DNA from 4 places in the Corynebacterium sp. L4757 genome. Region 2 is predicted to be linked to each of the others. Evidence: riboswitches for the same ligand, from Rfam matches in the RefSeq annotation. Region 2 holds a riboswitch; each other region holds the start of a gene.
What was found. A riboswitch is a leader RNA that binds a small molecule or an ion and turns the genes downstream of it on or off. The one in region 2 is predicted to bind thiamine pyrophosphate.
Positions count from the first base shown of each region.

Region 1: another riboswitch for thiamine pyrophosphate. It lies ahead of thiM (hydroxyethylthiazole kinase); the one in region 2 lies ahead of ACG98I_RS12085 (thiamine phosphate synthase).
Region 3: another riboswitch for thiamine pyrophosphate. It lies ahead of thiD (bifunctional hydroxymethylpyrimidine kinase/phosphomethylpyrimidine kinase); the one in region 2 lies ahead of ACG98I_RS12085 (thiamine phosphate synthase).
Region 4: another riboswitch for thiamine pyrophosphate. It lies ahead of ACG98I_RS02985 (ECF transporter S component); the one in region 2 lies ahead of ACG98I_RS12085 (thiamine phosphate synthase).

Region 1 is NZ_JBIMEN010000010.1:48,044-53,656, forward strand. Features, by position in the region: gene ACG98I_RS11495 (ABC transporter permease) at 1-420, opposite strand, end outside; gene ACG98I_RS11500 (ABC transporter substrate-binding protein) at 420-1,466, opposite strand; gene thiE (thiamine phosphate synthase) at 1,475-2,125, opposite strand; gene thiM (hydroxyethylthiazole kinase) at 2,122-2,931, opposite strand; TPP riboswitch at 3,017-3,112, opposite strand; gene ACG98I_RS11515 (threonine aldolase family protein) at 3,249-4,325, shown strand; gene ACG98I_RS11520 (CueP family metal-binding protein) at 4,318-4,932, opposite strand; gene ACG98I_RS11525 (heavy metal translocating P-type ATPase) at 5,089-5,613, shown strand, end outside.
Region 2 is NZ_JBIMEN010000013.1:18,482-24,094, forward strand. Features, by position in the region: gene thiO (glycine oxidase ThiO) at 1-791, opposite strand, end outside; gene ACG98I_RS12085 (thiamine phosphate synthase) at 788-1,477, opposite strand; TPP riboswitch at 1,469-1,579, opposite strand; gene ACG98I_RS12090 (alkaline phosphatase D family protein) at 1,764-3,392, shown strand; gene ACG98I_RS12095 (iron-siderophore ABC transporter substrate-binding protein) at 3,389-4,378, opposite strand; gene ACG98I_RS12100 (globin domain-containing protein) at 4,870-5,613, shown strand, end outside.
Region 3 is NZ_JBIMEN010000010.1:42,161-47,773, reverse strand. Features, by position in the region: gene ACG98I_RS11495 (ABC transporter permease) at 1-93, shown strand, start outside; gene ACG98I_RS11490 (ABC transporter ATP-binding protein) at 83-829, shown strand; gene tenA (thiaminase II) at 831-1,502, opposite strand; gene ACG98I_RS11480 (TenA family protein) at 1,502-2,164, opposite strand; gene thiD (bifunctional hydroxymethylpyrimidine kinase/phosphomethylpyrimidine kinase) at 2,161-3,021, opposite strand; TPP riboswitch at 3,089-3,180, opposite strand; gene ACG98I_RS11470 (calcium:proton antiporter) at 3,217-4,347, opposite strand; gene ACG98I_RS11465 (hypothetical protein) at 4,472-4,651, opposite strand; gene ACG98I_RS11460 (hypothetical protein) at 4,865-5,374, shown strand; gene ACG98I_RS11455 (LysR substrate-binding domain-containing protein) at 5,376-5,613, opposite strand, start outside.
Region 4 is NZ_JBIMEN010000002.1:121,605-127,217, forward strand. Features, by position in the region: gene ACG98I_RS02980 (DNA-directed RNA polymerase subunit beta') at 1-2,852, shown strand, start outside; TPP riboswitch at 2,966-3,084, shown strand; gene ACG98I_RS02985 (ECF transporter S component) at 3,075-3,695, shown strand; gene ACG98I_RS02990 (ABC transporter ATP-binding protein) at 3,696-5,051, shown strand; gene ACG98I_RS02995 (energy-coupling factor transporter transmembrane component T family protein) at 5,044-5,613, shown strand, end outside.

The DNA.
Region 1 (5,613 bases), on a different contig from region 2:
TAGCCCGATGGTGACTGGGAAGAAGGTCACCAACGCCACCACCAGGATCTTGGGCAGCAGCCCGAAGCCGAACCAGATGATCATCAACGGCGCGATAGCGACAATCGGAATGGTTTGGGAAGAAATCAGCAGCGGAACCAGGCCACGGCGCATAAGCGGCGAGAAATCAATGACGATAGCAATCATCCACGCGCACGCTAACGACACCGCAAAGCCCAGTAGCGTGACATTTAAGGTGGCCAGGGCATGCGCGCCAAGTGCGCTGCGGTGCTCCCAACCGGAGCTTGCCACAAGCGTTGGCGCCGGCAGCACCTGCGGGCGCACCGCAGTCAAACGCACGATTAACTCCCACGCGATAAGCAGCACGGCCAGAAAGCCTGCGGGCACCCAGATATTCTTAAAAGATAAATACTGCTTCATCAGTCCTGCAGATATTCATTGGTGAAAAACTCTGACCACGCAGGCTGCTCATCCAACGGTTTGCCGTTGTTATCAGTCAGCAAATCGGAATCAAAGAGGAACTGGCCGAGCTCGCTCCAGTGCTCTTCGGTTTGCACGCCGAAGTCACCGTTGTCATCGAGCATGTACTTATCCGCAAGCATCTCCTGGCTTTCCACCAGTATGTCTAGGTCAGTGAGCAGGCCGGCGTTTTCTTCCTGCAAAATCTTTGCGGCGGCTTCGGGGTCTTCCACGGAATCTTCATAGCCGCGGGCAAGGGCCTGCACAAAGCCACGCGCGGTATCCGGATTATCTTCCAACCAGGTGTTATTGCCCACCACCAAGACTTGGTACGCATCCGGGAAACCATAATCGGTGTACGCGAAAGTCTTCAGGTCCACGCCGCGGTGTTCAGCCTCAATGCCTTCCCAGGCGACATAAGGGACGGTGAAATCAACATCGCCGGAGTACAACGCCTCATAGGCAGAGGTCCCCAACGTCACGGTTTCGAAATCCCCCTCGCCGCCGGCGGACTGCACCACGCCCTGCATGGTCTTGGTCTCCGCCGGGTTATCGAATCCACCGAAGGTCAGCCCATCCAAGTCGGCAGGGCTTTGGATGTCATCACGGTCTGCCAGTACCGCTACTTCCGTGGCCCAGGTTTGTTCCACGGCGAGTACTGATTTCAGGTCCGCGCCAGACGCCATGGACATCGATGCTGTGTCTTGGAAGCTGATGCCGAACTCGGCTTGGCCGGCATCGACAAGTACTTCGGGGTTGCTGTTGTTAAACGGCAGGATTTCCACGTCAATGCCGGCTTCTTCGAAGTAGCCCTTATTCAACGCCACATACAGCCCGGTGTGGTTGGTATTCGGTGTCCAGTCCAGCGCGAAGCGGACGGTGGTTTTCGCATTGCTTGTCGATGCCTCCTCCGCCGCATCACCTCCCGCACAGCTAGTCAGCAAGGTAGCAAGAGCAAGGACGCCGGCTGCGGCGATGGTGCGAAGAGAAATTGATGTAGTTTTCACGGTTTTCTTTATTCCTTCCAGGATTCGGCCATGCTGCGGGCGACATGCTCGGGATCCTCGGCAGCACATAGCGCGGAGACAAAGCAGACGCCTGCGGCTCCAGCGGATCGCAGATCAGCGATGTCTTCTTGGAGGACACCACCGATGGCCACGGTCGGCGCTGATGACAACGCGGTCAGGTGCGCAAAGCCCGCGATGCCCAGTGCTGGTGGATGATCCGGCTTGGTAGAAGTCGGCCGGATAACACCGACGCCGACATAATCCACGGTGCCTGCGGGAAGTGCGGCAACGGCAGCGAGGTGATCTTCGGTATTGGCGGTAAGTCCGATGACGGCGCCCGCTCCAAGGGCTTCGCGGGCGGTCAGGACCGCTTCGTCACCTTGACCAAGGTGCACACCGTCGATGGCAATGCCACGCCTTTGAGCTTCGACGGCGACATCGAGGCGGTCGTTGATCACTAGCTTCGCGCGGCCATCGATGACAGCTGCGAGCTGATCTAGTTGGGATAGCTGCTGGTCAAAGCTGGCATTTTTATCGCGTAGCTGCACCGTTTGCACGCCACCGTCCACGGCCAGACGTACAGTTTCCACTACGCCGCGGGTTCCACACAGCACCGGGTCGGTGACTAAATAGATGCCATAATCCTGGTTGCTGCTCATGCCGCGTACTCCCGGATGCGCTGCTCCGAGGAGATGGCGGACGGGGTGAGGGTGGAGAGGGCATCGATAAGCGAAACTGCGAAAGACCCTGGACCTGCTGCTTGCGCGGCGGCCTGTTCGGCTGCAATGCCGTAGACTGCATGCGCGGCGGCGACTGCCTCGACTGGGGAATTTGTCCCGCGCACCGCAGCGAACGCAGCTATCAACGCGCCCAGCGCACAACCGCCGCCGGTGACTTTGGTTAAAAGCTCATCGCCGTTAGCCACGCGGATAACGCGCGTACCATCGGTGATGAAATCCTCCGGCCCGGATACCGCCACCACGGTGTTGAGACGCTGCGCCAAAGCAATCGCGCCCGGCGCGGCGGCTTCTGTGGAATCCGTGGACTCCACGCCCTTGCCGCCGGCTCCTTCCCCTGTCAGGGCAAGAATCTCAGAGGCATTACCGCGAATCGCAAACGGGGTTTGCGGCGCGAGTTTCTGCGCCAAGGCCGTGCGAATGGGCAAAGCGCCAATCGCCACTGGATCCAACACCCACGGTGTTGCAGATTCGTTGGCGGCGGCGACGGCTTCTTCCATCGCTAGGCGCTGCTCCGGCGTGGGGGTTCCCAAATTCACCAGTACCCCGCCCGCGACCCGGGCGAAAGGGCCTGCTTCCCCGACGATGTCCGTCATCGCTGGTGCCGCCCCGATAGCAAGCACCACATTGGCGGTGAAGTTGGTAACCACCGAATTGGTTATGCACTGCACCAAAGGATTGTGCGCGCGTAGTTCACCGAGCAATGCTGCGGCAAAAGATAAGGTCATGGCCTTTCGCTTTCTTCCTCTGACGAAGAAGAATGTGCAGCATCACCGCAGCGCTCAATAGGACACCAATGGTATCCGCGCACAGCCAGTTTCATCCGGACAATCCCTTCGCCAGTACTAACTAGATCAGGTTCGACGGGTGTTATCTCAGCCGGTCTTTACGGCACCCCGTGTCTTAACGCACCACACTAGCCCAGGCCGCGTGTCCCGGCAATAACTTTTAATATCAGAACATGCCGGGGGAGAAATTTTTATCGCGCGAGTTCGGTGCGGTGTACGGTTTTCTGCAGAGCCGAAGAATCTCGAAGGAGTCCCGCGTGAAATCCTTGCATAACGTACAAGCGCACAGTTTCGCTTCCGATAATTATTCCGGCATTGCCCCGGAGGTACTGGCGGCGTTGACGACAGCTAACGGCGGGCACCAGGCGGCATATGGGGCGGATGAGTACACGGCATTGCTTGACGATGTCATCGTGAAACATTTTGGCTCCACCGCCACCGCGTATCCGGTTTTTAACGGAACTGGCGCAAACGTGGTGGGCTTGCAGGCGTTGCTGCCGCGGTGGGGCGCGGTGATTTGTGCTGCGACTGCGCACATCAATGTCGATGAAGGCGGCGCACCCGAACGCATGGGTTCCATCAAGTTATTGCCAGTGCCAACTGCCAATGGCAAACTCACCGCAGAACTCGTCGACCGTGAAGCCTGGGGCTTTGGCAATGAACACCGCGCGCAGCCACTGGTGGTCTCCATTTCGCAGACCACAGAGATGGGTACCTGCTATACCCCCGAAGAAATCCGCGCATTGGCAGATCATGTCCATGCCCGCGGCATGGCCTTGCATATGGATGGTGCGCGTCTTTCAAATGCGGCCGCAACACTCGGGCTGCCGCTGTCTGCTTTTACTACCGAGGCTGGCGTGGATGTTTTAAGCCTGGGTGGAACCAAAAATGGTGCACTCGGGGCTGAGGCCGTGGTAATTCTTAACCCCGATGCGCTAGTCGGTGGCGCGGAGGCGTTGCCGTTTGTGCGCAAACTATCGATGCAATTAGCTTCCAAAATGCGGTTTATCTCCGCACAAATCATCGCCCTATATGAAGGCGACGTGTGGCTTAATAACGCTCGTCATTCCAACGCGATGGCCAAGCGCCTACGCAGCTCCCTGGAAGAAGCGAACCTACCGGGCTTGAAATTTACCCAAACCACCGAATCTAATGCGGTCTTTGCCACCCTGCCCGACGACATTGCCGATGAACTGCGCCAAAACTTCCACTTCTACGACTGGGATGCCACACGCAATGAAGTGCGCTGGATGTGCTCCTTCGACACCACTGAAAACGACATTGACGCTTTTGCCGCAGCCATAAAACAAGTGTGGGCTTCACACCCTAGCTAAGGCGCAAATCGGTGATACACGTTGCGTCTTCTGTTCCCGTGGCAAATTCCGTTGTGCCCTCTAATCCCTGGTAATTCACCGTGATGGTACCGGCGCTTCCGCGCGGAACCCAAAACCCGGCAAAGCCATTATCGAAGGTCGTGGCGGGGCCATCGACAAGCGTTGTGCCGGTTTCCTCATCAAAGACTGATACCTCTACTGACTCATTGTCCAGCTCTCCCACGCAGGTGGTAAGGCTGTGGTAGTAGCAATCATGGGTTTGCGACACGAAGGGGGCGACCGAGACATAACTCCGGTCCTCAGGCATATCGAGTGTCACTTCTCCCGCCTGATTGCTCAGGATCAATTCTTCGCTTCTTACTGAAGCCATCAAATCAGTAGGGCGTTCAGCGATCGGTTGCTGATCCAGATAGTCAATAATCTCGCGAGCATCCATCCCTTCTAGGCCGTACGCGTTTAGTACTTCTTCCTGCTCCGTGCCCGAGGATGAACAAGCACTTAAAGCGAGCGAAGCACCGACGATTGCGCTAACAATTGACGCGCTTTTTCTCGCAGCCCGCTGGGGGCTTGCTGGTTGTGATCCAGCTCCATCCTGAATATTTTCCATAGGCTAATTAATAGCACCATTTCTCCTATCCCGACAAAGAACTAGCCTTCCTTGAAACATACCCTGTCGGGGTATACCGTTGTTTGTAGCGATTAATTACCTATCTCCTCCATATCTCGGTTTCCTAAAATCCTAAAAATTGAGAGAAGAAGTGACATGAGTACCCCACACCACGATCACAAGTCCTCAAGCCATGATGGCCATGAAGGCCATAACCATGATGAACATGCGGGTCACAGCGTTACAAAGTTTAAAGACCGCTTTTGGCTGAGCCTCCTACTATCCATCCCGGTGATTGTCTTCAGCCCTATGTTTGCCACCTTCCTGGGCTACACCGTGCCGGAATTCTCAGGTTCAACCTGGGTCGCCCCGGTTCTAGGAACCGTGATTTTCCTCTACGGCGGCAGCCCTTTCCTCCAAGGTGGCGTGTCAGAGATTCGCTCGCGTCAACCGGGCATGATGCTGCTGATTGCCATGGCGATCACAGTCGCATTTGTCGCTTCATGGGTTACCACTTTGGGCATCGGTGGTTTTGAACTCGACTTCTGGTGGGAGCTTGCCCTGCTGGTTGTCATCATGTTGTTGGGCCATTGGATGGAAATGCGGGCCCTAGGTTCTGCATCTTCTGCCCTCGATGCCTTAGCTGCCCTCCTTCCGGACAAAGCAGAAAAGGTTGACGGC
Region 2 (5,613 bases):
GGTCTATCTTCCACAAATCCGCGAATCACGCGCGTGGTCAACGGCTGTAAAGATTCCGGTACGCGCACGCGCAGCACATCGCCATAAACCGGGCGCAGTTGTAAAGGATGCTCTCCCTCAAACCACCCGGTGATGTGTGCAGCGCCCAAGCCGGCGGCCAGAACCACCTTGTCATCAGGGCCCACTTCAATGACCTCGCCTGATTCCAACCTCACCGCAGCGCTGACACTGCCACCGGCACCGACAGGTTCTTGAGCAATAGCTACCACTTTCTTACGGATATGCTCGGCACCGCGGTTTAAGACGGCATCAAAAAGAGCGCGGGCGAAAAGCCGCGGGTCTAGCTGGTGGTCACCATCAATGAGTGCGGTGCGCGCAATCCGTGGGGACAGCGCTGGTTCTAGCTGCCGCGCTGCACGCGTGGTCAAAGCATCAATCTCTAAGCCTTCAGCCTGGATGTAGGAAATCAGGTCATTTAAGTGCTGCGCATCTGCTCTATCGGCACCAATGAGTAATGTGCCCTCGGTGCGATAGCCCGTGGGTAAGTCTGTATGTGCTGCAACGCGATGAATCAAGTCCGGATAAAGCTGCGCGGACTCCTTCATCAAAGGCACCAGGGATTGCTGCTGGTATTGCACCTCAGCTGTGGGCGCCAGCATTCCACCGGCATGATGGGTCGCACCAGAAATCGAGTCCGGATCGATGAGCGTGACCTCAAATCCGGCGTCCTGGAATTCAAAGCAGGTGGCAAGGCCAATAATGCCGCCACCAATGACTATCGCGCGGCTCATGCACAAACACCTGCCCGGCCAGCATCAAAGTCAGCAATAATCTGCCCAGCAAGGCTCTTGACCTGCTCAGAGCCTTGGTTATGAGCTTCGCTGAATGCACGTACCATCGCTACGCCATCAATCCCGGTTCCGGCAAGCGCCTTCACGTCGGAGGGTTGAACGTCGCCGATGGCGACCATCGGCAAGCGTGAAAGCTTAACCAGCTGCGGGTAGCCCTCAAGCCCGATGGGCGGGCGCCCGGAATCTTTGGTTGGGGTGGGACGAAATGGGCCTGCGCCGATATAATCAATGATGTCTGCGTGCTCATTGGCTTGGGTGACAAGCTCCGCGGTGCCGGTGGTCAGCCCGATGATTACCTCAGGTCCCAGCAGCTCACGCACCGCGGTGACCGGAATATCACTTTGCCCCACGTGCACACCGTGGACGGGAATCCCGCGGCGCATCAATATGGCGACGATATCCACGCGGTCATCAATAAGCACCCTGGTCTGCGGGTTGATATCCGCCACCGCCACAGCAATCTTTTCTGAAAGTTCCAGCAGGTGGCCTGCATCAATGGGCTTGGAACGAACTTGAATCACGCCCGCACCACCATGGGCGGCACTGCGGGCGGTGGCGATGATATCGGCATCACTGCCGTATCCGGTGATCATGTAGCAGCGCAGATCTAACGCAGGCACTAACATGCCCCTCTCTTCCTTCGACGGTATTAACCAACAGGTTCAAACGGTCCCGCGCTGCTTTAGCGCCATCTCAGCCCAATGCATTGGGCACCCGTTGAGGTACGTGGCAACCAGTCAAGCGCGCCTGGGTAGTTTTGTCAACAACATCACATCCACCGCGCCTGTAAGCTGGTCTTTCACTCTGATTAGAAGTGCGGCGATGAGCACAATTAACGTTTAGGTAAACCGCGAACTAACCAGACAAGAATTTTCTTTTCCCAAGTTGCCGGACCTTCGCGCAAGCCCCACGATGAATAACGTGAAGAAGTTTTCGCGCCGAACTATGCTCTATGCCGCTGGCACCACCACCGCAGCGGCAACCTTGACCGCTAGCAATTTCCCTGTTGCAACAGCGAACCGGCCCGAACCACAGCTTGCCCCGCCGCCCTTTGCCCACGGCGTGGCTTCCGGCGACCCAATATCCAATTCCATTGTCCTCTGGACGCGCATCACCGCGAATGAACCGCAGGTCAGCGTCGAATGGCAAGTTGCTGCCGATAGGGAGTTTGCCGCCATCGTGGCATCGGGAGCAGTGCTTACCGATGCCTCCTCCAATTACACCATCCACATCGACCCCTTGAATCTACAACCAGCGACGGTGTATTTCTATCGCTTCTTCGTGCGCTCAGGTGAATACGCCGGCACGGTCTCCCCGACTGGCCGTACCAAAACAGCACCGGCGCCCGGCACTCCTCTGGATGAATTGACCTTGGCTGTGGCCTCGTGTGCCAATTGGGAGTCTGGCTATTTCAGCGCCTACCGGGATATGGCCGAGCGCGCTGATGCTTTTGATGCCACGGTATTTCTCGGTGACTATATCTATGAATATGGCACCGGCGAATACGCCGGCAATGGCCCGGTACGCATTCATGATCCTCAGCATGAGATTGTCACCCTGGAGGATTATCGTCGCCGCTATGCGCAATATCGCACCGATACGAACCTGCAGGCAGCTCACGCGGCACTGCCGTGGATTGTAGTGTGGGATGACCATGAAACCGCTAATAATTCTTGGCGTGATGGTGCTGAAAACCATGACCCGGCAACGCATGGTTCCTGGCAATCTCGGCGCGATGCCGCGATGCAGGCCTATTTTGAGTGGATGCCCGTGCGCGCCACCAGTCCATCTGATAATGGCCATATCTACCGCTCTTTTACCTTCGGCAACTTGGCGGAGCTAACCATCATGGACCTGCGTACCTACCGCGATAAAGACACCACCGCATCCGTATCCACCGCGACTGATCCCAGCCGCACCATGTTGGGTGGCGAGCAATATCAGTGGCTGACCCGCAAGATTGAATCTTCGGATGTGGCCTGGAATGTGCTGGGCAATTCGGTGATGTTTTCCCCGCTCAACCTCATGACGCTGGAAGCCGATGCCCAGACATCCTCCGTGGCAGCAGTCTTAAGTGAAAATATCACCAACATGCCGCTCAATGGCGATCAGTGGGATGGCTACACCAATGAGCGCTCCCGCTTGTTGGATACCTTGGCCAGGCATAATCAGAACACCGGCGCGAATCCGCTTTTCCTCACCGGCGATATCCACACCGAGTGGGCGCATTCCATCGACCGCGGTGACCAGCCTTTTGGTGCGGAGCTCGTCTGCGCATCCATTTCTGCCCCGAATGTGGATGAAGAACTCGGACTACAGCCTTCCAATCCGCTGACCCCCATGGCGCACCGGATCATTCAGGCGGCAAACCCCCATTGCCGCCACGTGGACCTGGTGCACCACGGCTATGCCTATGTCACCATCCGCCCACAGGAGGTGGACATGCACTGGCTGCGCGTGTCCGCTATCGGTGACCCGAATGCCACAGTCACCGATACTATCGCGCTGACCTGGCAGAAGGGCACTGGGTTTACGTCTTAGCTCAATGCTTCTTGTGCCAGTGGCACGACCTTGTCGATGGCATAAGGAATAGACAGCACTGAGTTCAGTGAGAAGGCATTGGAGATATCCTCCTGCACATCGGTGAACACGATGGCCCGACCATCTTCAACAGCCGGTATCTGCTTAAAGAGCTCATTATCAGTCACATCGGTGGCTGGGATATAAATCGGGAACATCACCAGCAGGTCCGAATCCAGAACGTTCAAGTTCTCTTCAGCGATATCCACGCTGAACCCGTCTGGTTCCATCGCCTCAATCTCAGGGTTTGGTGTAAACCCGAGCTTCTCCACGAATTTCACGCGATCCGACTTGCTGATATATGCACCCCAGCCTTCAGAGGTATGCGCACCAACCGTGATGGTCTTGCCTTCAAACTCTGGATTCGCCTCGGCTGCTTCCGCGAATTTCGCTTCCACATCATCTAGTAGCTGCTGGCCTTCTTCTTCCTTACCCAAGGCGGCCGCAATCATCTCCACCTGGGTATCAACGGACGTCAGGTACGCATCCCCGCCTTCGGGCACACCCACAGTCGGCGCAATCTGGGATAAACGGTCATAGCGCTCCTGCTCACCGGAACTTTTCACATCCAGAATCAAATCCGGCTCAAGAGCAGCAATCTTTTCATACTCTGGCTCCATGGTGCCGATGATCTCCGGCGCCTGGTCATAGAGCCCCTCCGCCCATGGACCAACGCCTTCACCACCAAAGGCAATCCAATCCGATGCACCCACCGGCTGCACGCCGAGCGCCAGCGCGGTCTCGGCATCGCCCCAGCCCAACGCCACAATCCTCTCCGCGTCTTCTGGCACTTCTACCTCGCCGAATTTGGTGTCCACCACGCGTGCGTCGCCTTCGGCTCCAACACTTGCAGTTTCAGTTGAGGAATCAGACGCACAACCCACCGCCAACGCAGCCGTTGCCACCAATGCCGCCGCAGCAGCAGATACCCGTGAAAATCTCTTCATTTATTTAGCTCTCTTTATGCATTTTCCGCTTGCAGCCAACCCTAAAGCCTATTAGGCTAGCCTACCCTTATACCTCGCCGACCCAAAAGCCTGACCCCGACAAAGGCGCCCACCACCCCGCAGATAGTTACCCCCGAAATGCCCGTGTTTATTCACCCGGCCAGTTAATTAATCGGTTTGATAAATGTCACTTTCAGCACCCAGAGAATCTAACCAACCCTGCCCACCCCAAAGGTCAGCGCCACTCACCGACAAGCCACCGACCACTTGAGTCAATAACTTTAGAAACCGCTACCCACCTGCACAATTCTCCACCGCCCAAGCATCTCCCTGTCGCCCATTTCTGACCACTACCAAATTAGAATCCGCATACCCCCAAATGGACACCCAACCCCGCCCGAGCCCGAACCCTGATATCCAACCTTCGTTGAAAATTGAATAAGACCGAATAAAGTCGTGTTTATTCCATTGGTTTAGATTCAAGGAGATTCATGTTCGTCACATCGATGCCCGACACCAAGGCCCAACGCCTATCCCCTGCCCATGAGGAGATAGTCAAAGCAACGCTTCCAGCGGTCGGCGAAAAGATTGAGACCATCGCGCATACTTTCTACGGCAAGATGTTCACCGCTCATCCGGAGTTGCTGCGCGATACCTTCAACCGTGGCAATCAGAAATCCGGCGAACAACAAAAGGCACTCGCGGCATCGGTGGCAACCTTTGCGACCATGCTGGTGGACCCCAATGCGCCGGATCCGGTGAATCTGCTCAACCGCATCGCGCACAAGCATGTTTCTCTTGGCATCACACCTGAGCAATACCAGGTTGTGCATGACAATCTGCTCGCTGCAGTGGCTGAGGTGCTAGGCGATGCCGTCACCGCCGAGGTTGCCGAAGCCTGGTCCGCGGTCTACTGGATCATGGCCGATGTCCTAATCAAGCACGAAAAGGATCTGTACGCCTCCGATGGTGTTGAACCTGGCGATGTCTTCCGCGCCGCCAAGGTCCTGGAGAAGAATCCCCTCACCGACCTTGTCACTGAATATGTTCTGGAGGGCGATTTCACTGAACCACAGCCGGGCCAGTACACCTCTATCGGCGTGAAGCTGCCTGATGGCGCGCGCCAGCTGCGTCAGTACTCCATCATCGGTGGCGATGCGAAGCAATACCGCATCGCGGTGGAGACCGAAGGTGAAGTATCCGCTCACCTGCGCAATCACGTGGAAGTCGGCGAT
Region 3 (5,613 bases), on a different contig from region 2:
ATTAGCATCGTGCTCTACCTATCCACGTACCTGGTGGAACGGGCCGTTATTCCGTGGCACATCAAAGAAAGGACCACTGCCAATGAGCGTTAAAACCGTACCGCGCTTGCAGCTAGAAGGCATCTCGCGCACCTTCTCGCTTGCCGATGGCCGCCAGCGCGCAGTGCTGGATGACATCTCTTTGACGGTGAATCCCGGGGAATTTGTCTCCATCATTGGGCCATCCGGTTGCGGGAAGAGCACGCTTTTTAACATCATCGCCGGTTTGGATTCACCGACTAGTGGCACGGTGGGCATTGATGGAGAAGTGGCCTATATGCCGCAAAAGGATGCGTTGTTTCCGTGGCGCAGCATCGCCGCGAATGCCGCACTCGGCCTGGAGGTCCACGGGGTCAAACGCCGTGCGGCGCGGGCACGGGTCAAGGAATGGTTTCCCCGCTTTGGGCTTGCGGGCTTTGAAGATTCCTTGCCGTTTGAGCTTTCCGGGGGCATGCGCCAGCGGGCAGCACTTCTACGCACGGTGGTTCAAAACAAGAGCACTTTACTTCTCGATGAACCCTTCGGCGCCCTCGACGCCCTTACCAAACAGGATTTACAAACCTGGCTGCAACAAGTGTGGGCCGAACATAATTGGACAGCCCTGTTGATTACCCATGATGTCCGCGAAGCGATCTTGCTTTCAGACCGCGTGGTGGTGCTCAGCCCACGCCCGGCGAAAGTCAGCCTCATTCTCGACGTTGACCTACCGAAGCCGCGCGGGATCGATGCGTTGACCAGCCCTAGATTCTTAGAGCTGGAACGCACGCTGCTTCAAACACTAGGCAGTTGAATCAGTCAGCTGAGTCCAGTGCTTGCTGCCAGAACGCAGCTTCTAAGCGGGTGGCGGCGCGGAAGATTTCCACTAAGGAATCAAAGCGCTCCGCGGTGACACTACCTGCGGTTAGCGCGTCGAGTCTTTCGGTGGCAGCACGTGCTGCGGTTTGGAATTCCGTGCCGGAGTATTCCGCAATCCACTCGCCGTAGGGGTGTTCTTCGCTGGCATCGAGAGCCCGTATTCGTTGCGGCTCTAGGGCTACACCAATTTCTGCATAACCAATGGAGCATGGTGAAAGCGCGACGTGCATATCCAGCAGGTCGCCGGACATCCCGGTGTCCAAAACGTAGCGGGTATAAGCCACGGTGGTTTGTTTTTCTGCCGCCGCATCAAGCTCTTCTTCCGTGATTCCCCAGCGTGCGGTCAGTCGGCGGTGCAGTTCGGTTTCGTGCAAGATAGCCTGCAGTGCGCCCGTCGCGTCTTTAATATCGGCCAGCTTGCGGCTCTTGTATGCAGCCAGTGCGTTTGCCCGCGCGAACTGCACTAGGAAGTGATAATCCTGCACCAGATAGTCCTGGAAGACGGGTAGTGGCAAGGTGCCTTCGCCAAGTTTGCGCACGAATTCGTGCTCGGTGTAGTCGGTCCACTCGGTACCGATGGCCTTTTTCAGATCAGCAAATAGTGTCATTACTTTTCTCCTATGATGGGGTGGGCGTAGGCAGCGTCGAAGAATGCGAGCTCGATTTCGACTGCGCGGTGAAAGAAGTCTTGTGCAATAGCGCGCCGGGCCGGGCCTACGCGGTCGAGTTCTGCGCGTAAGAACGCGATACGCTCGTGGAATTCGGGGAAATCATGCAAGCGAATCCACTCCGCGTGCACGAAGTTCTTAGGTAGAGGGCGTGAGTCGCGGGTTGCCCAGTCAAGATATAGCCATTCCGCAACCAGCAACACCGCGACGATTGCTACGTAATCGCGGGTTTCCGCAGCCTCACGCATCAATGCGCAAAATGCGGTGGTTGGCTCGGTATTCGGGATTTCTTCGCGCTGCTTGGCGCTCACGCCCAATGCTTTAAAGGCGTCGAGGAAATAAGTATTTTCATCGCCGGCTATCTCGCCGATAAATTGCGCAAACCGCAGCCGTGGTTCCAGCGCATCCGCCGTGCTTACCGATGCCCCCAGCAACACCAAGAAACTATCCAAAAAGCGGTAGTCCTGCACCAAGTAGCTGGCCATGACAGAGTCGTCGATGGTGCCATCGAAAAGCTCCTGCACAAAGCGGTGAGTAACTGCCTTCTCCCACGTGGTGTGGTTCTGCTCGCGCAAAAGGTCCGTAAATCGTTGAGTGCTCATCGCTGTGCTCCTTGCAGTTGTAAAGGCGCGTTATTCCACAGCGCTTGGAAGTGATGGACGGGGCCGTGGCCTGCACCGACGTCCAATTCATCCGCGTGGGCCAGCGCGTGCGTGAGATAGTCTTTGGCGCGGCGCACCGCTTCATCGTAGCCGTGTTGGGGTAAAAGCGCTGCTATCGCGGCCGATAATGTGCACCCGGTGCCGTGGTCATTGATGGTGTCCACGCGCGGTGCGGTCAGTTCCACGGTGTGCTCGCCGGCATCACCGCCGGTGAGGATATCGGTGCTTTCCGCACCGCTTAAATGCCCGCCTTTGAGCAGTACCCACTTTGCGCCCAAAGCGCGCAGATCGTTTAAGGACTCACGCATTTCTGCCAAGCTGTCCATCTCCACATCGCGGCCAAGCAGCACTGATGCCTCTGGCAGGTTCGGCGTAATCAGCGTTGCCCGCGGCACGAGACGCTCCCGAATCGCGTCGACATCATCCTGGTTGAGCAGATGATCGCCACTTTTAGCGACCATCACCGGATCCAAGACCACCGGGCACTGCGCGTATTTATCCAGTGACTGCGTGATCGCATCGGCGATCCCAGCATTGGCCACCATGCCGATTTTCACTGCATCGACGCGGACATCCTCAAAGACCGCGGCGATTTGTTCGGCCACGAATTCAGGTTCCATCGCGACGATGCTTCCCACACCGCGCGTATTTTGCGCGACCACCGCGGTGACCACGCTCATCCCGTATGCGCCGTTGGCTGAAAATGCTTTTAAGTCTGCTTGAATCCCCGCGCCACCGGTGGGATCTGTGCCAGCAATGGTTAATACGTTCGGTATCAACGCTTGTCTCCGTTTCATCACTCATATCGAGTTCGAAGAAGCGAAGCGTGCTGCAATAGATACAGGTATCCCTGCATATATTGCCTGCGTCGTTTACCGACATTCCTCCGCGAGTCCGAACTCGATCAGGTTCTCGGGTGTAATCTCAGCCCTTTTTGGGCACCCCGTGTCTGGCGCCCACGCTAGCACAGAAAGTCCTGGCAAGGAACGACTTTAAGAAAATACGCTGAGTGCGTAGAGGATGAAGACGAATAGGTGTGCTCCGCCGTGAATCGCGGTGATTTTCTGGGAGTTAAACGTCGCGATGCTCAAAGCCAGGCTGATTCCTAGGAGCAGCAGGTTGGTGGGGTTTTCGGCGAGAGTAACGGTCTGCCCAGTAAGCAGACCGATGATGAGCACGACCGGCAGAGTGAGGCCAACACAGGAGACGAGCGCGCCGTGGGCGAGGTTAACCACGCGTTGTCCTTCGCCACCCCAGGCAGCGCGGACGGTGGTGATTGCTTCGGGCAAAAAGACAATCATTGCGATGATGATGCCTGATAGGGCGATGGGAGCGCCGAGGCGGTTGAGGCCGTCATCGAGAAGCGATGCCATATCGTGAGAGAGCAACACGATCGGAATTACCGTGATGAGCAAAACCAGCGCGCGGGTGAGAATTTCGTCTTTGTGCTCGCGGAAAATTGCGGCGATTCCGGGGTTGTTGGAAGCAACGATGTCCTTGTCTGTTTCGGTGAAGTCGGCATGCTGGGCGCCGGTTTGGCGGTAGAGAAAGAATCCGTAGAGGATGACTGTCAAGGTCACGATGGTGATGGCCTGCGCGGTGTTGTATGCGCCATCGGTGCCGATGACAGCTGGAATGGCGAAGGCGGTGGCGATGAGTACGACGAGCGTCGATAAGTATGCGGAAATACCGGCGCGGTTGACCTGCAGGTTGCTATGACGCATGCCGCCGACGATGAGTGCCAGGCCGATGACCAGGTTGAGGACAATCATGACCGTGGCCATGACGGAATCACGCGCGATGGTGTGGTGATCGCCTGGGCCGAGCATGACCGCGGAGATGAGAATGACTTCAATGCCGACAATTGAAAGCGTCAGCACCAGGGTGCCGTAGGGATCACCAAGCCGGTGCGCGAGGTGTTCAGCCTGGGTGACAACCCCGCCGGAACACACGATGATGACGCCTACGATGAGCGCAAGAAGGGTGAAGACGAGAGGCGTCGATAAGCTGCCGGCGAGAAAACCTGATGCCAGTGATAGTAGTGCGACCGCAACCCAGCCCAATACAATTCGGGTGATGACGGATCCGGTGAGAACGCCGCGCAGTGCAGTAGAGGCTGACATGGACGAAGACTCCTTTAAGTGCAGGGTCGTCCCGGCTCTAGCTTTTAACTGTGCAGGTCGTCCTGCCAGAGTGTTCTAACCAGCAGGCTAGCACGCCTGGCCGCTACGGCAAGCTCAGATTTATTTAATTTGGACGATTGGTTTTATACACCAGATAAGACAGCAGAGCCCCGAACAGTACGAATCCGATGGTGGCTACCGTCATGGAATGCTGCCATTCGAGATAGGCAGCGAATAATAGGCCGCCGATAAATACGGTTATGGCTTTCGTAATGGCACGCTGCTTAGTTCTTTTATCACGCACGACTAGTGCTCCTTAGATCGCAGGATTGTCCCGGCCAAGCTTTAACTGTGTAAGTCCCCCCTACCAGTACGGCTCATAATGAACCCTACACGCCAGGCGGCTCAGGCGAGACAGCCCGATTTCTATAGTGGGGCTGTTTAGGGCAGTGGACGACGTATTAGTGTGGGGCACACTGAATGCTTGATTCCTATGCGTGCTCGTTGAGGGGAAATGATGACTGACACCGCCACGGTTAAGGAGCAACGCCGGCCCACGGCTTCGTTAAAGCGGTTAGCCACTGTAGAAGCCATGTTCGGCTATATTATGGTGCCGTTTTATGTGGTGTTGCAGTACGTTTTCCCAAAGCCGCGGGAGAAAAACGACCGTCAGCAAGGGGCAATTAAAGGTTTCATTGCCACGTGGGTGAAGTCGATTGGTATCGCGGTTAGTGTAGGAGCACTACTTGGCGCGGTGGAGTGGGGATTGGCCAAACTATTAAATCGCAGGCTTCTCGATGGCATCCCCGCCGTCCTGACCGGAATCAGCATTCCGGCACTGGTCGGGGGCTGGTTGATTGATAAGCGCCATCGCCTGCGCGGCGCGATGATTGCCGCGGTGGTAACGCTGCCGCGCATCGTGGTTTCTGAAAGTTGGGTCCGCGATAAATCCAGTGATGAGGAATTCGACCAGGAGATGAACATCGCGCGGGATCGCCTGTACGCAGTGCTTAACGATGCCTCCTGATTCAAGCGCCAGTGGACTTCGCGATGGTAATCAGTTCATACGCCAACCTGGGCGGACGGCGGTGTCCTGACCAGATTGCTGTGAGCGGGCGCGTGATCTTGTCGCCTTCTAAAGGCACTTGCAGGAGATTGCCATTGGCGAGCTGATCGCGCACGGCCAGTTCGCTCATTACTGCGGGGCCGGCACCGGAAGCAACTGCGACGCGCACGGCCGCAATGCTGTTGAGCACCTGGGCTGGA
Region 4 (5,613 bases), on a different contig from region 2:
TCGACAACGGCCGTCGTGGCCGCCCAGTTTCCGGTCCTGGTAACAGACCACTGAAGTCCTTGAGTGACCTGCTCAAGGGTAAGCAGGGTCGTTTCCGTCAGAACCTGCTGGGTAAGCGTGTTGACTACTCCGGTCGTTCCGTTATTATCGTTGGTCCTCAGCTGAAGCTGCACGAGTGTGGCCTTCCAAAGCTGATGGCTCTCGAGCTCTTCAAGCCATTCGTGATGAAGCGCCTGGTTGAAAATGACTACGCGCAGAACATCAAGTCCGCTAAGCGCATGGTTGAGCGTCAGCGCCCTGAGGTGTGGGACGTTCTGGAAGAAGCAATTTCTGAGCACCCAGTTCTTCTGAACCGTGCACCAACCCTGCACCGCCTGGGTATTCAGGCATTCGAACCTAAGCTGGTTGAGGGTAAGGCTATTCAGCTGCACCCACTGGCTTGTGAAGCTTTCAACGCCGACTTCGACGGTGACCAGATGGCAGTTCACCTGCCACTGTCCGCTGAAGCCCAGGCTGAGGCTCGCGTTCTGATGCTGTCCTCCAACAACATCCTTTCCCCAGCGTCTGGTAAGCCACTGGCTATGCCACGTCTGGACATGGTGACCGGTCTGTACTTCCTCACCATGAACAAGCGCGAGGATGAAATTGGTGGCAACGGCCGCTACGCTCCTGCTGATGAGAACGGTCCTGCACAGGGCGTGTACTCCTCCTACGCAGAAGCAATTATGGCGTATGACCGTGGCGTATTGGGCCTGCAGGCTCCAATCAAGGTTCGTCTTGATCACCTGCGTCCAACTGAGGCTATTGAGGCAGCTCAATTCCCAGATGGCTGGACCAAGGGCGAGTCCTGGATGGCTGAGACCACCCTGGGCCGCATCATGTTCAACGAGCTCTTGCCATGGAACTACCCATACCTTGAGGGCGTCATGGTCCGTAAGGGCGGCTCCAAGGACATCGTTCTGCTCGGTGACGTCATCAATGACCTCGCTGTCAAGTACCCAATGATCACCGTTGCTCAGGTGCTGGACAAGATGAAGGATGCCGGTTTCTACTGGGCAACCCGTTCTTGTGTCACCATCACCATGCACGACGTTCTGGTTCTTCCAAATAAGACCGAGATGCTTGAGTCTTATGAGAAGGAAGCGGAGCGCATCGAGCGTAAGTTCTGGGAGCAGGGTGCACTGACCGAGCGCGAGCGCTACGACCGTCTGGTTGAGCTGTGGAAGGACGCAACCGATGCCGTGGGTAACGCGGTAGAGGCACTTTACCCTGATGACAACCCAATTCCGATGATCGTTAAGTCTGGTGCAGCAGGTAACATGCGTCAGATCTGGACCCTGGCCGGCATGAAGGGCATGGTTGTGAACTCCAAGGGTGACTACATCACCCGTCCGATTAAGACCTCCTTCCGTGAAGGTCTGTCGGTTCTGGAGTACTTCAACAACTCCCACGGTTCCCGTAAGGGTCTGGCGGATACCGCTCTGCGTACCGCTGACTCTGGCTACCTGACCCGTCGTCTGGTTGACGTTGCTCAGGACGTTATCGTCCGCGAGGATGACTGTGGCACCCGCCAGGGTGTGCGCGTCCCAATCAGTGAGGAAATCGCTGAGGGCACCTACGCTGTCCACGAGCTGTGGGAGACCTCAGCATCGGGCCGCGTTGTGGCAACCGACGTCAAGGACTCTGAAGGCAACGTCGTTGCTGAAGCAGGCGCTGACCTGACCGAAGAGCTCACCGATAAGCTGGTTGCTGCTGGTATTCCACAGGTTAAGGTTCGTTCCGTACTGACCTGTCAGACCCCAGCCGGCGTGTGTGCGAAGTGCTACGGCAAGTCCATGGCTTCTGGCCAGCTGGTCGATATCGGCGAGGCAGTCGGTATTGTTGCAGCTCAGTCCATTGGTGAGCCTGGTACCCAGCTGACAATGCGTACCTTCCACCAGGGTGGTGTCGGTGGCGATATTACCGGCGGTCTGCCTCGTGTTCAGGAGCTTTTCGAGGCTCGTAACCCGAAGAACCGCGCACCAATCGCTTCCGTCGATGGCACCATCTCCCTGTCCGATGAAGGTAACTTCTGGACTTTGACCATCACCCCAGATGATGGTTCGGACAACGTGGTCTACGAGAAGCTGTCGAAGCGTCAGGGCCTGGCTCAGGTACGTCGCCCGATGGAATCTAACCCGAATGCGATGATCGAGCGCTCCCTGCGCGACGGTGACCATGTCACCACCGGTCTTCGTTTGATGCGTGGCGCTGCTGACCCACATGACGTGCTCGAGGTTCTCGGTCGTCGTGGTGTGGAGAAGCACCTCATTGATGAGGTTCAGGCGGTTTACCGTACTCAGGGTGTGGCTATCCACGATAAGCACATCGAGATCATCATCCGTCAGATGCTGCGTCGCGGTACTGTTATCGATTCCGGTAACACCGACTTGCTGCCAGGTACCTTGGTTGACCTTTCTGAGGCACGCCAGGTCAACGCTGGTATGCAGGCAGAGGGCAAGGAACCAGCTCAGCTGCGTTCTGAGATTATGGGTATCACCAAGGCTTCCTTGGCTACCGAGTCTTGGCTCTCGGCCGCATCCTTCCAGGAGACCACCCGCGTGCTTACCGATGCCGCTATTAACAAACGCTCCGATAAGCTCATCGGTCTCAAGGAGAACGTCATCATCGGTAAGCTGATCCCAGCTGGTACTGGTATCTCCCGTTACCGCAACATCTCCGTTAAGCCGACCGAGGCTGCCCGCAATGCGGCATACTCGATTCCGACTTATGGCGATTCCATCTACGGCGATGACGGCTTCGGTGAGTTCACCGGCGCTTCCGTCCCACTGGATGAGGACTTCACCTTCTAAGGTGTAATCTCCCGACACAACACCCCGAATGCGGCGTCGATGTTCCTGGTCAATCAGGGCATCGACGCCGCATTCGTCTTTCTTACCGCCATCTGGTAACTGTTATAGGCACAACATTCATTTACGGGTGCTCGCAAGCAATGTGCGGGCTGAGAGCCATAGCGCAGGCGTTATGGAAACCGTCGAACTTGAACCGGATAATGCCGGCGAAAGGATAAAGAAATGGCTACTTTAGCTAACCCTGCCCAAGCTCAAGCGCGTCGAACGCTCCAGTGGCGGGTTGTGGACATCATCGTTGCTTCCATCTTGGCCGTGGCCTGTGGTCTGGTCTTCGTACTGTGGAACTCAGTCGGCTATGCGTGGTTCATGGCGATGGACGCGCTCACTCCAGGTCTCGGCGGCATGGCCACCGGCGTGTGGCTCATCGGTGGCGTCATCGGCGCACTCATCATCCGCAAGCCTGGCGCAGCACTATATGTGGAGACTCTTGCTGCTACGGTCTCGGCAGTCTTTGGTTCCCAATGGGGACCAGAAACGCTCTATTCAGGACTCGCTCAGGGCATCGGCGTTGAAATCGTCTTCGCTATCTTCCTGTACAAGCGCTTCAGTCTCTCCGTAGCAGTCCTCGGCGGTATCGGTGCCGCACTCGGTGCCTACGTACTGGAGCTATTCACTTCCGCCAACATTGCCAAGTCACTGGAGTTCAATCTCATCTACTTAACGTGCCTGGTCATCTCCGGCGCGCTTCTTGCTGGCGCCTTGGGCTTCTACGCCGTGAAAGCGCTGGCCAAGACTGGCGCCCTGGACCGCTTCGCTGTAGGACGTGAGCAGCGCGCTAACTAAATGCCACAGATTTACACGTCAGGGCTGACCTGGCAGCACGCCGGACGCACCCAGCCCGCAATTAATAACGTCTCTTTGAGCATCGAGCACGGGGAACGTATTTTGCTCGCCGGTGACTCAGGTTCGGGAAAATCCACCCTGCTCGCGGCTCTTGCCGGCGTACTCGGCGGCGATGATGAAGGCACGCTAGTAGGGGAGTTGCACATTGATGCATCCACCGTCGGACTTGTCCTCCAAGACCCTGATTCCCAGGTGATCGCCTCCCGCATTGGCGACGACGTCGCTTTTGGCTGCGAGAATTTGGGCCTTGAGCGCGATGAGATTTGGCGCCGCGTCCACGCAGCGCTTGAGATGGTTGGATTGAACTTAGATATCAACCATCCCACCGCCAGGCTTTCCGGTGGGCAGAAGCAACGCCTGGCACTCGCGGGAGTCATCGCCATGGGTGCTGAGGTCATCCTGCTTGATGAACCCACCGCCAACCTGGACCCCGAGGGCGCCGCCGATGTCATCGCCGCAGTAGCGCACACGGTTCAAGAAACCGGCGCAACTCTGATCGTTATCGAGCACAATTACTCCGAATGGGAATCAGTTCTTCACCGCGCGCTGGTCCTTGAGCACGGCGAGATTACCTACGATGGCGACATCGGACCTGCCATCGCCGCCCGCCGCGTCACGGGGTTACCGCAATCTCAGCCAGTGCCTGCCGATGCCCCCTCAGCCCTCTGGTCCACCGACCTCGTCTGCCGCTTTGGGCCACCGCGCACACTAGCAGTACCGGAAGGAGCTTCAACGGTTATTACCGGCGCAAACGGCTCCGGGAAGACCACCTGGTTGATGACCATGGCGGGGCTAATTCCACCGGTGTCCGGAGAGATTGGCTACGCAGCCAGTATTCACAAAGGTCTAGCCCCAAATCCACACAAATGGTCATCGGCACAGCTTGCGCACCGTATTGGCTATGTATTCCAAAACCCCGAACACCAATTCGTTGCCCGCAGCGTGATGGAGGAAATGCGCATCGGACCGAAGGTGATGGATGTGGATGTACCTGATGAGCGCATCGGTATGCTGCTGGAGCGTCTGCGGTTGAGCCATCTTGCTGATGCCAATCCTTTCACCCTCTCCGGCGGTGAAAAGCGCCGCCTTTCGGTAGCGACCGCCCTGGTCACCGCACCAAGTGTGGTTCTGCTGGATGAGCCCACTTTTGGCCAAGACCCGCAGACTTTCGCTGAGCTAGTCACCATGATTCGTGAACTCGTGGATAGCGGCGTCACGGTTGCCTCGATTACTCACGATGAGTTGTATATCGCAGCGCTTGCCGATGCCCACCTGCAGGTGAGTGCCCATGCCTAACCTATTGCGCGGCATGAATCCGCTTACCCGGATAGCAATAATATTGCTGATCACCACACCGCTGTTGCTCTCAGTGGACTGGGTGAGTGCCGCCGTATCTCTATCCATCACGCTGATTGGGGCGCCGCTGTGCGGCATGGGCCTGACGCGCCTGCTGAAGGTTTCTTGGCCTCTATTTATCATCGCGCCCATCTCCGGCATTTCCATGCTGCTTTATGCCCGCCCAAGCGGGGAGGAGTATTTCAGCTTCTGGCTAGCAACCATTACGGATAATTCCCTCCAGCTCGCGCTTGCGATGATGCTCCGAGTACTCGCCGTCGCGTTACCCGTTATTGTTCTCGCACGCGATATTGACCCCACGGAACTTGGCGATGCCCTTTCGCAAATCCTCAAGCTGCCTTCGCGCTTTGTTATTGGTGCAGTCGCCGGTGTGCGGATGCTCACGCTATTTCGCGATGACTGGCAAGCCATGGCTCAGTCCCGCCGTGCACGCGGCTTGGCAGATAGGGGAAAGATAGCGCATACCATCAGCATGTCTTTCGGTTTGCTGGTCCTTGCACTG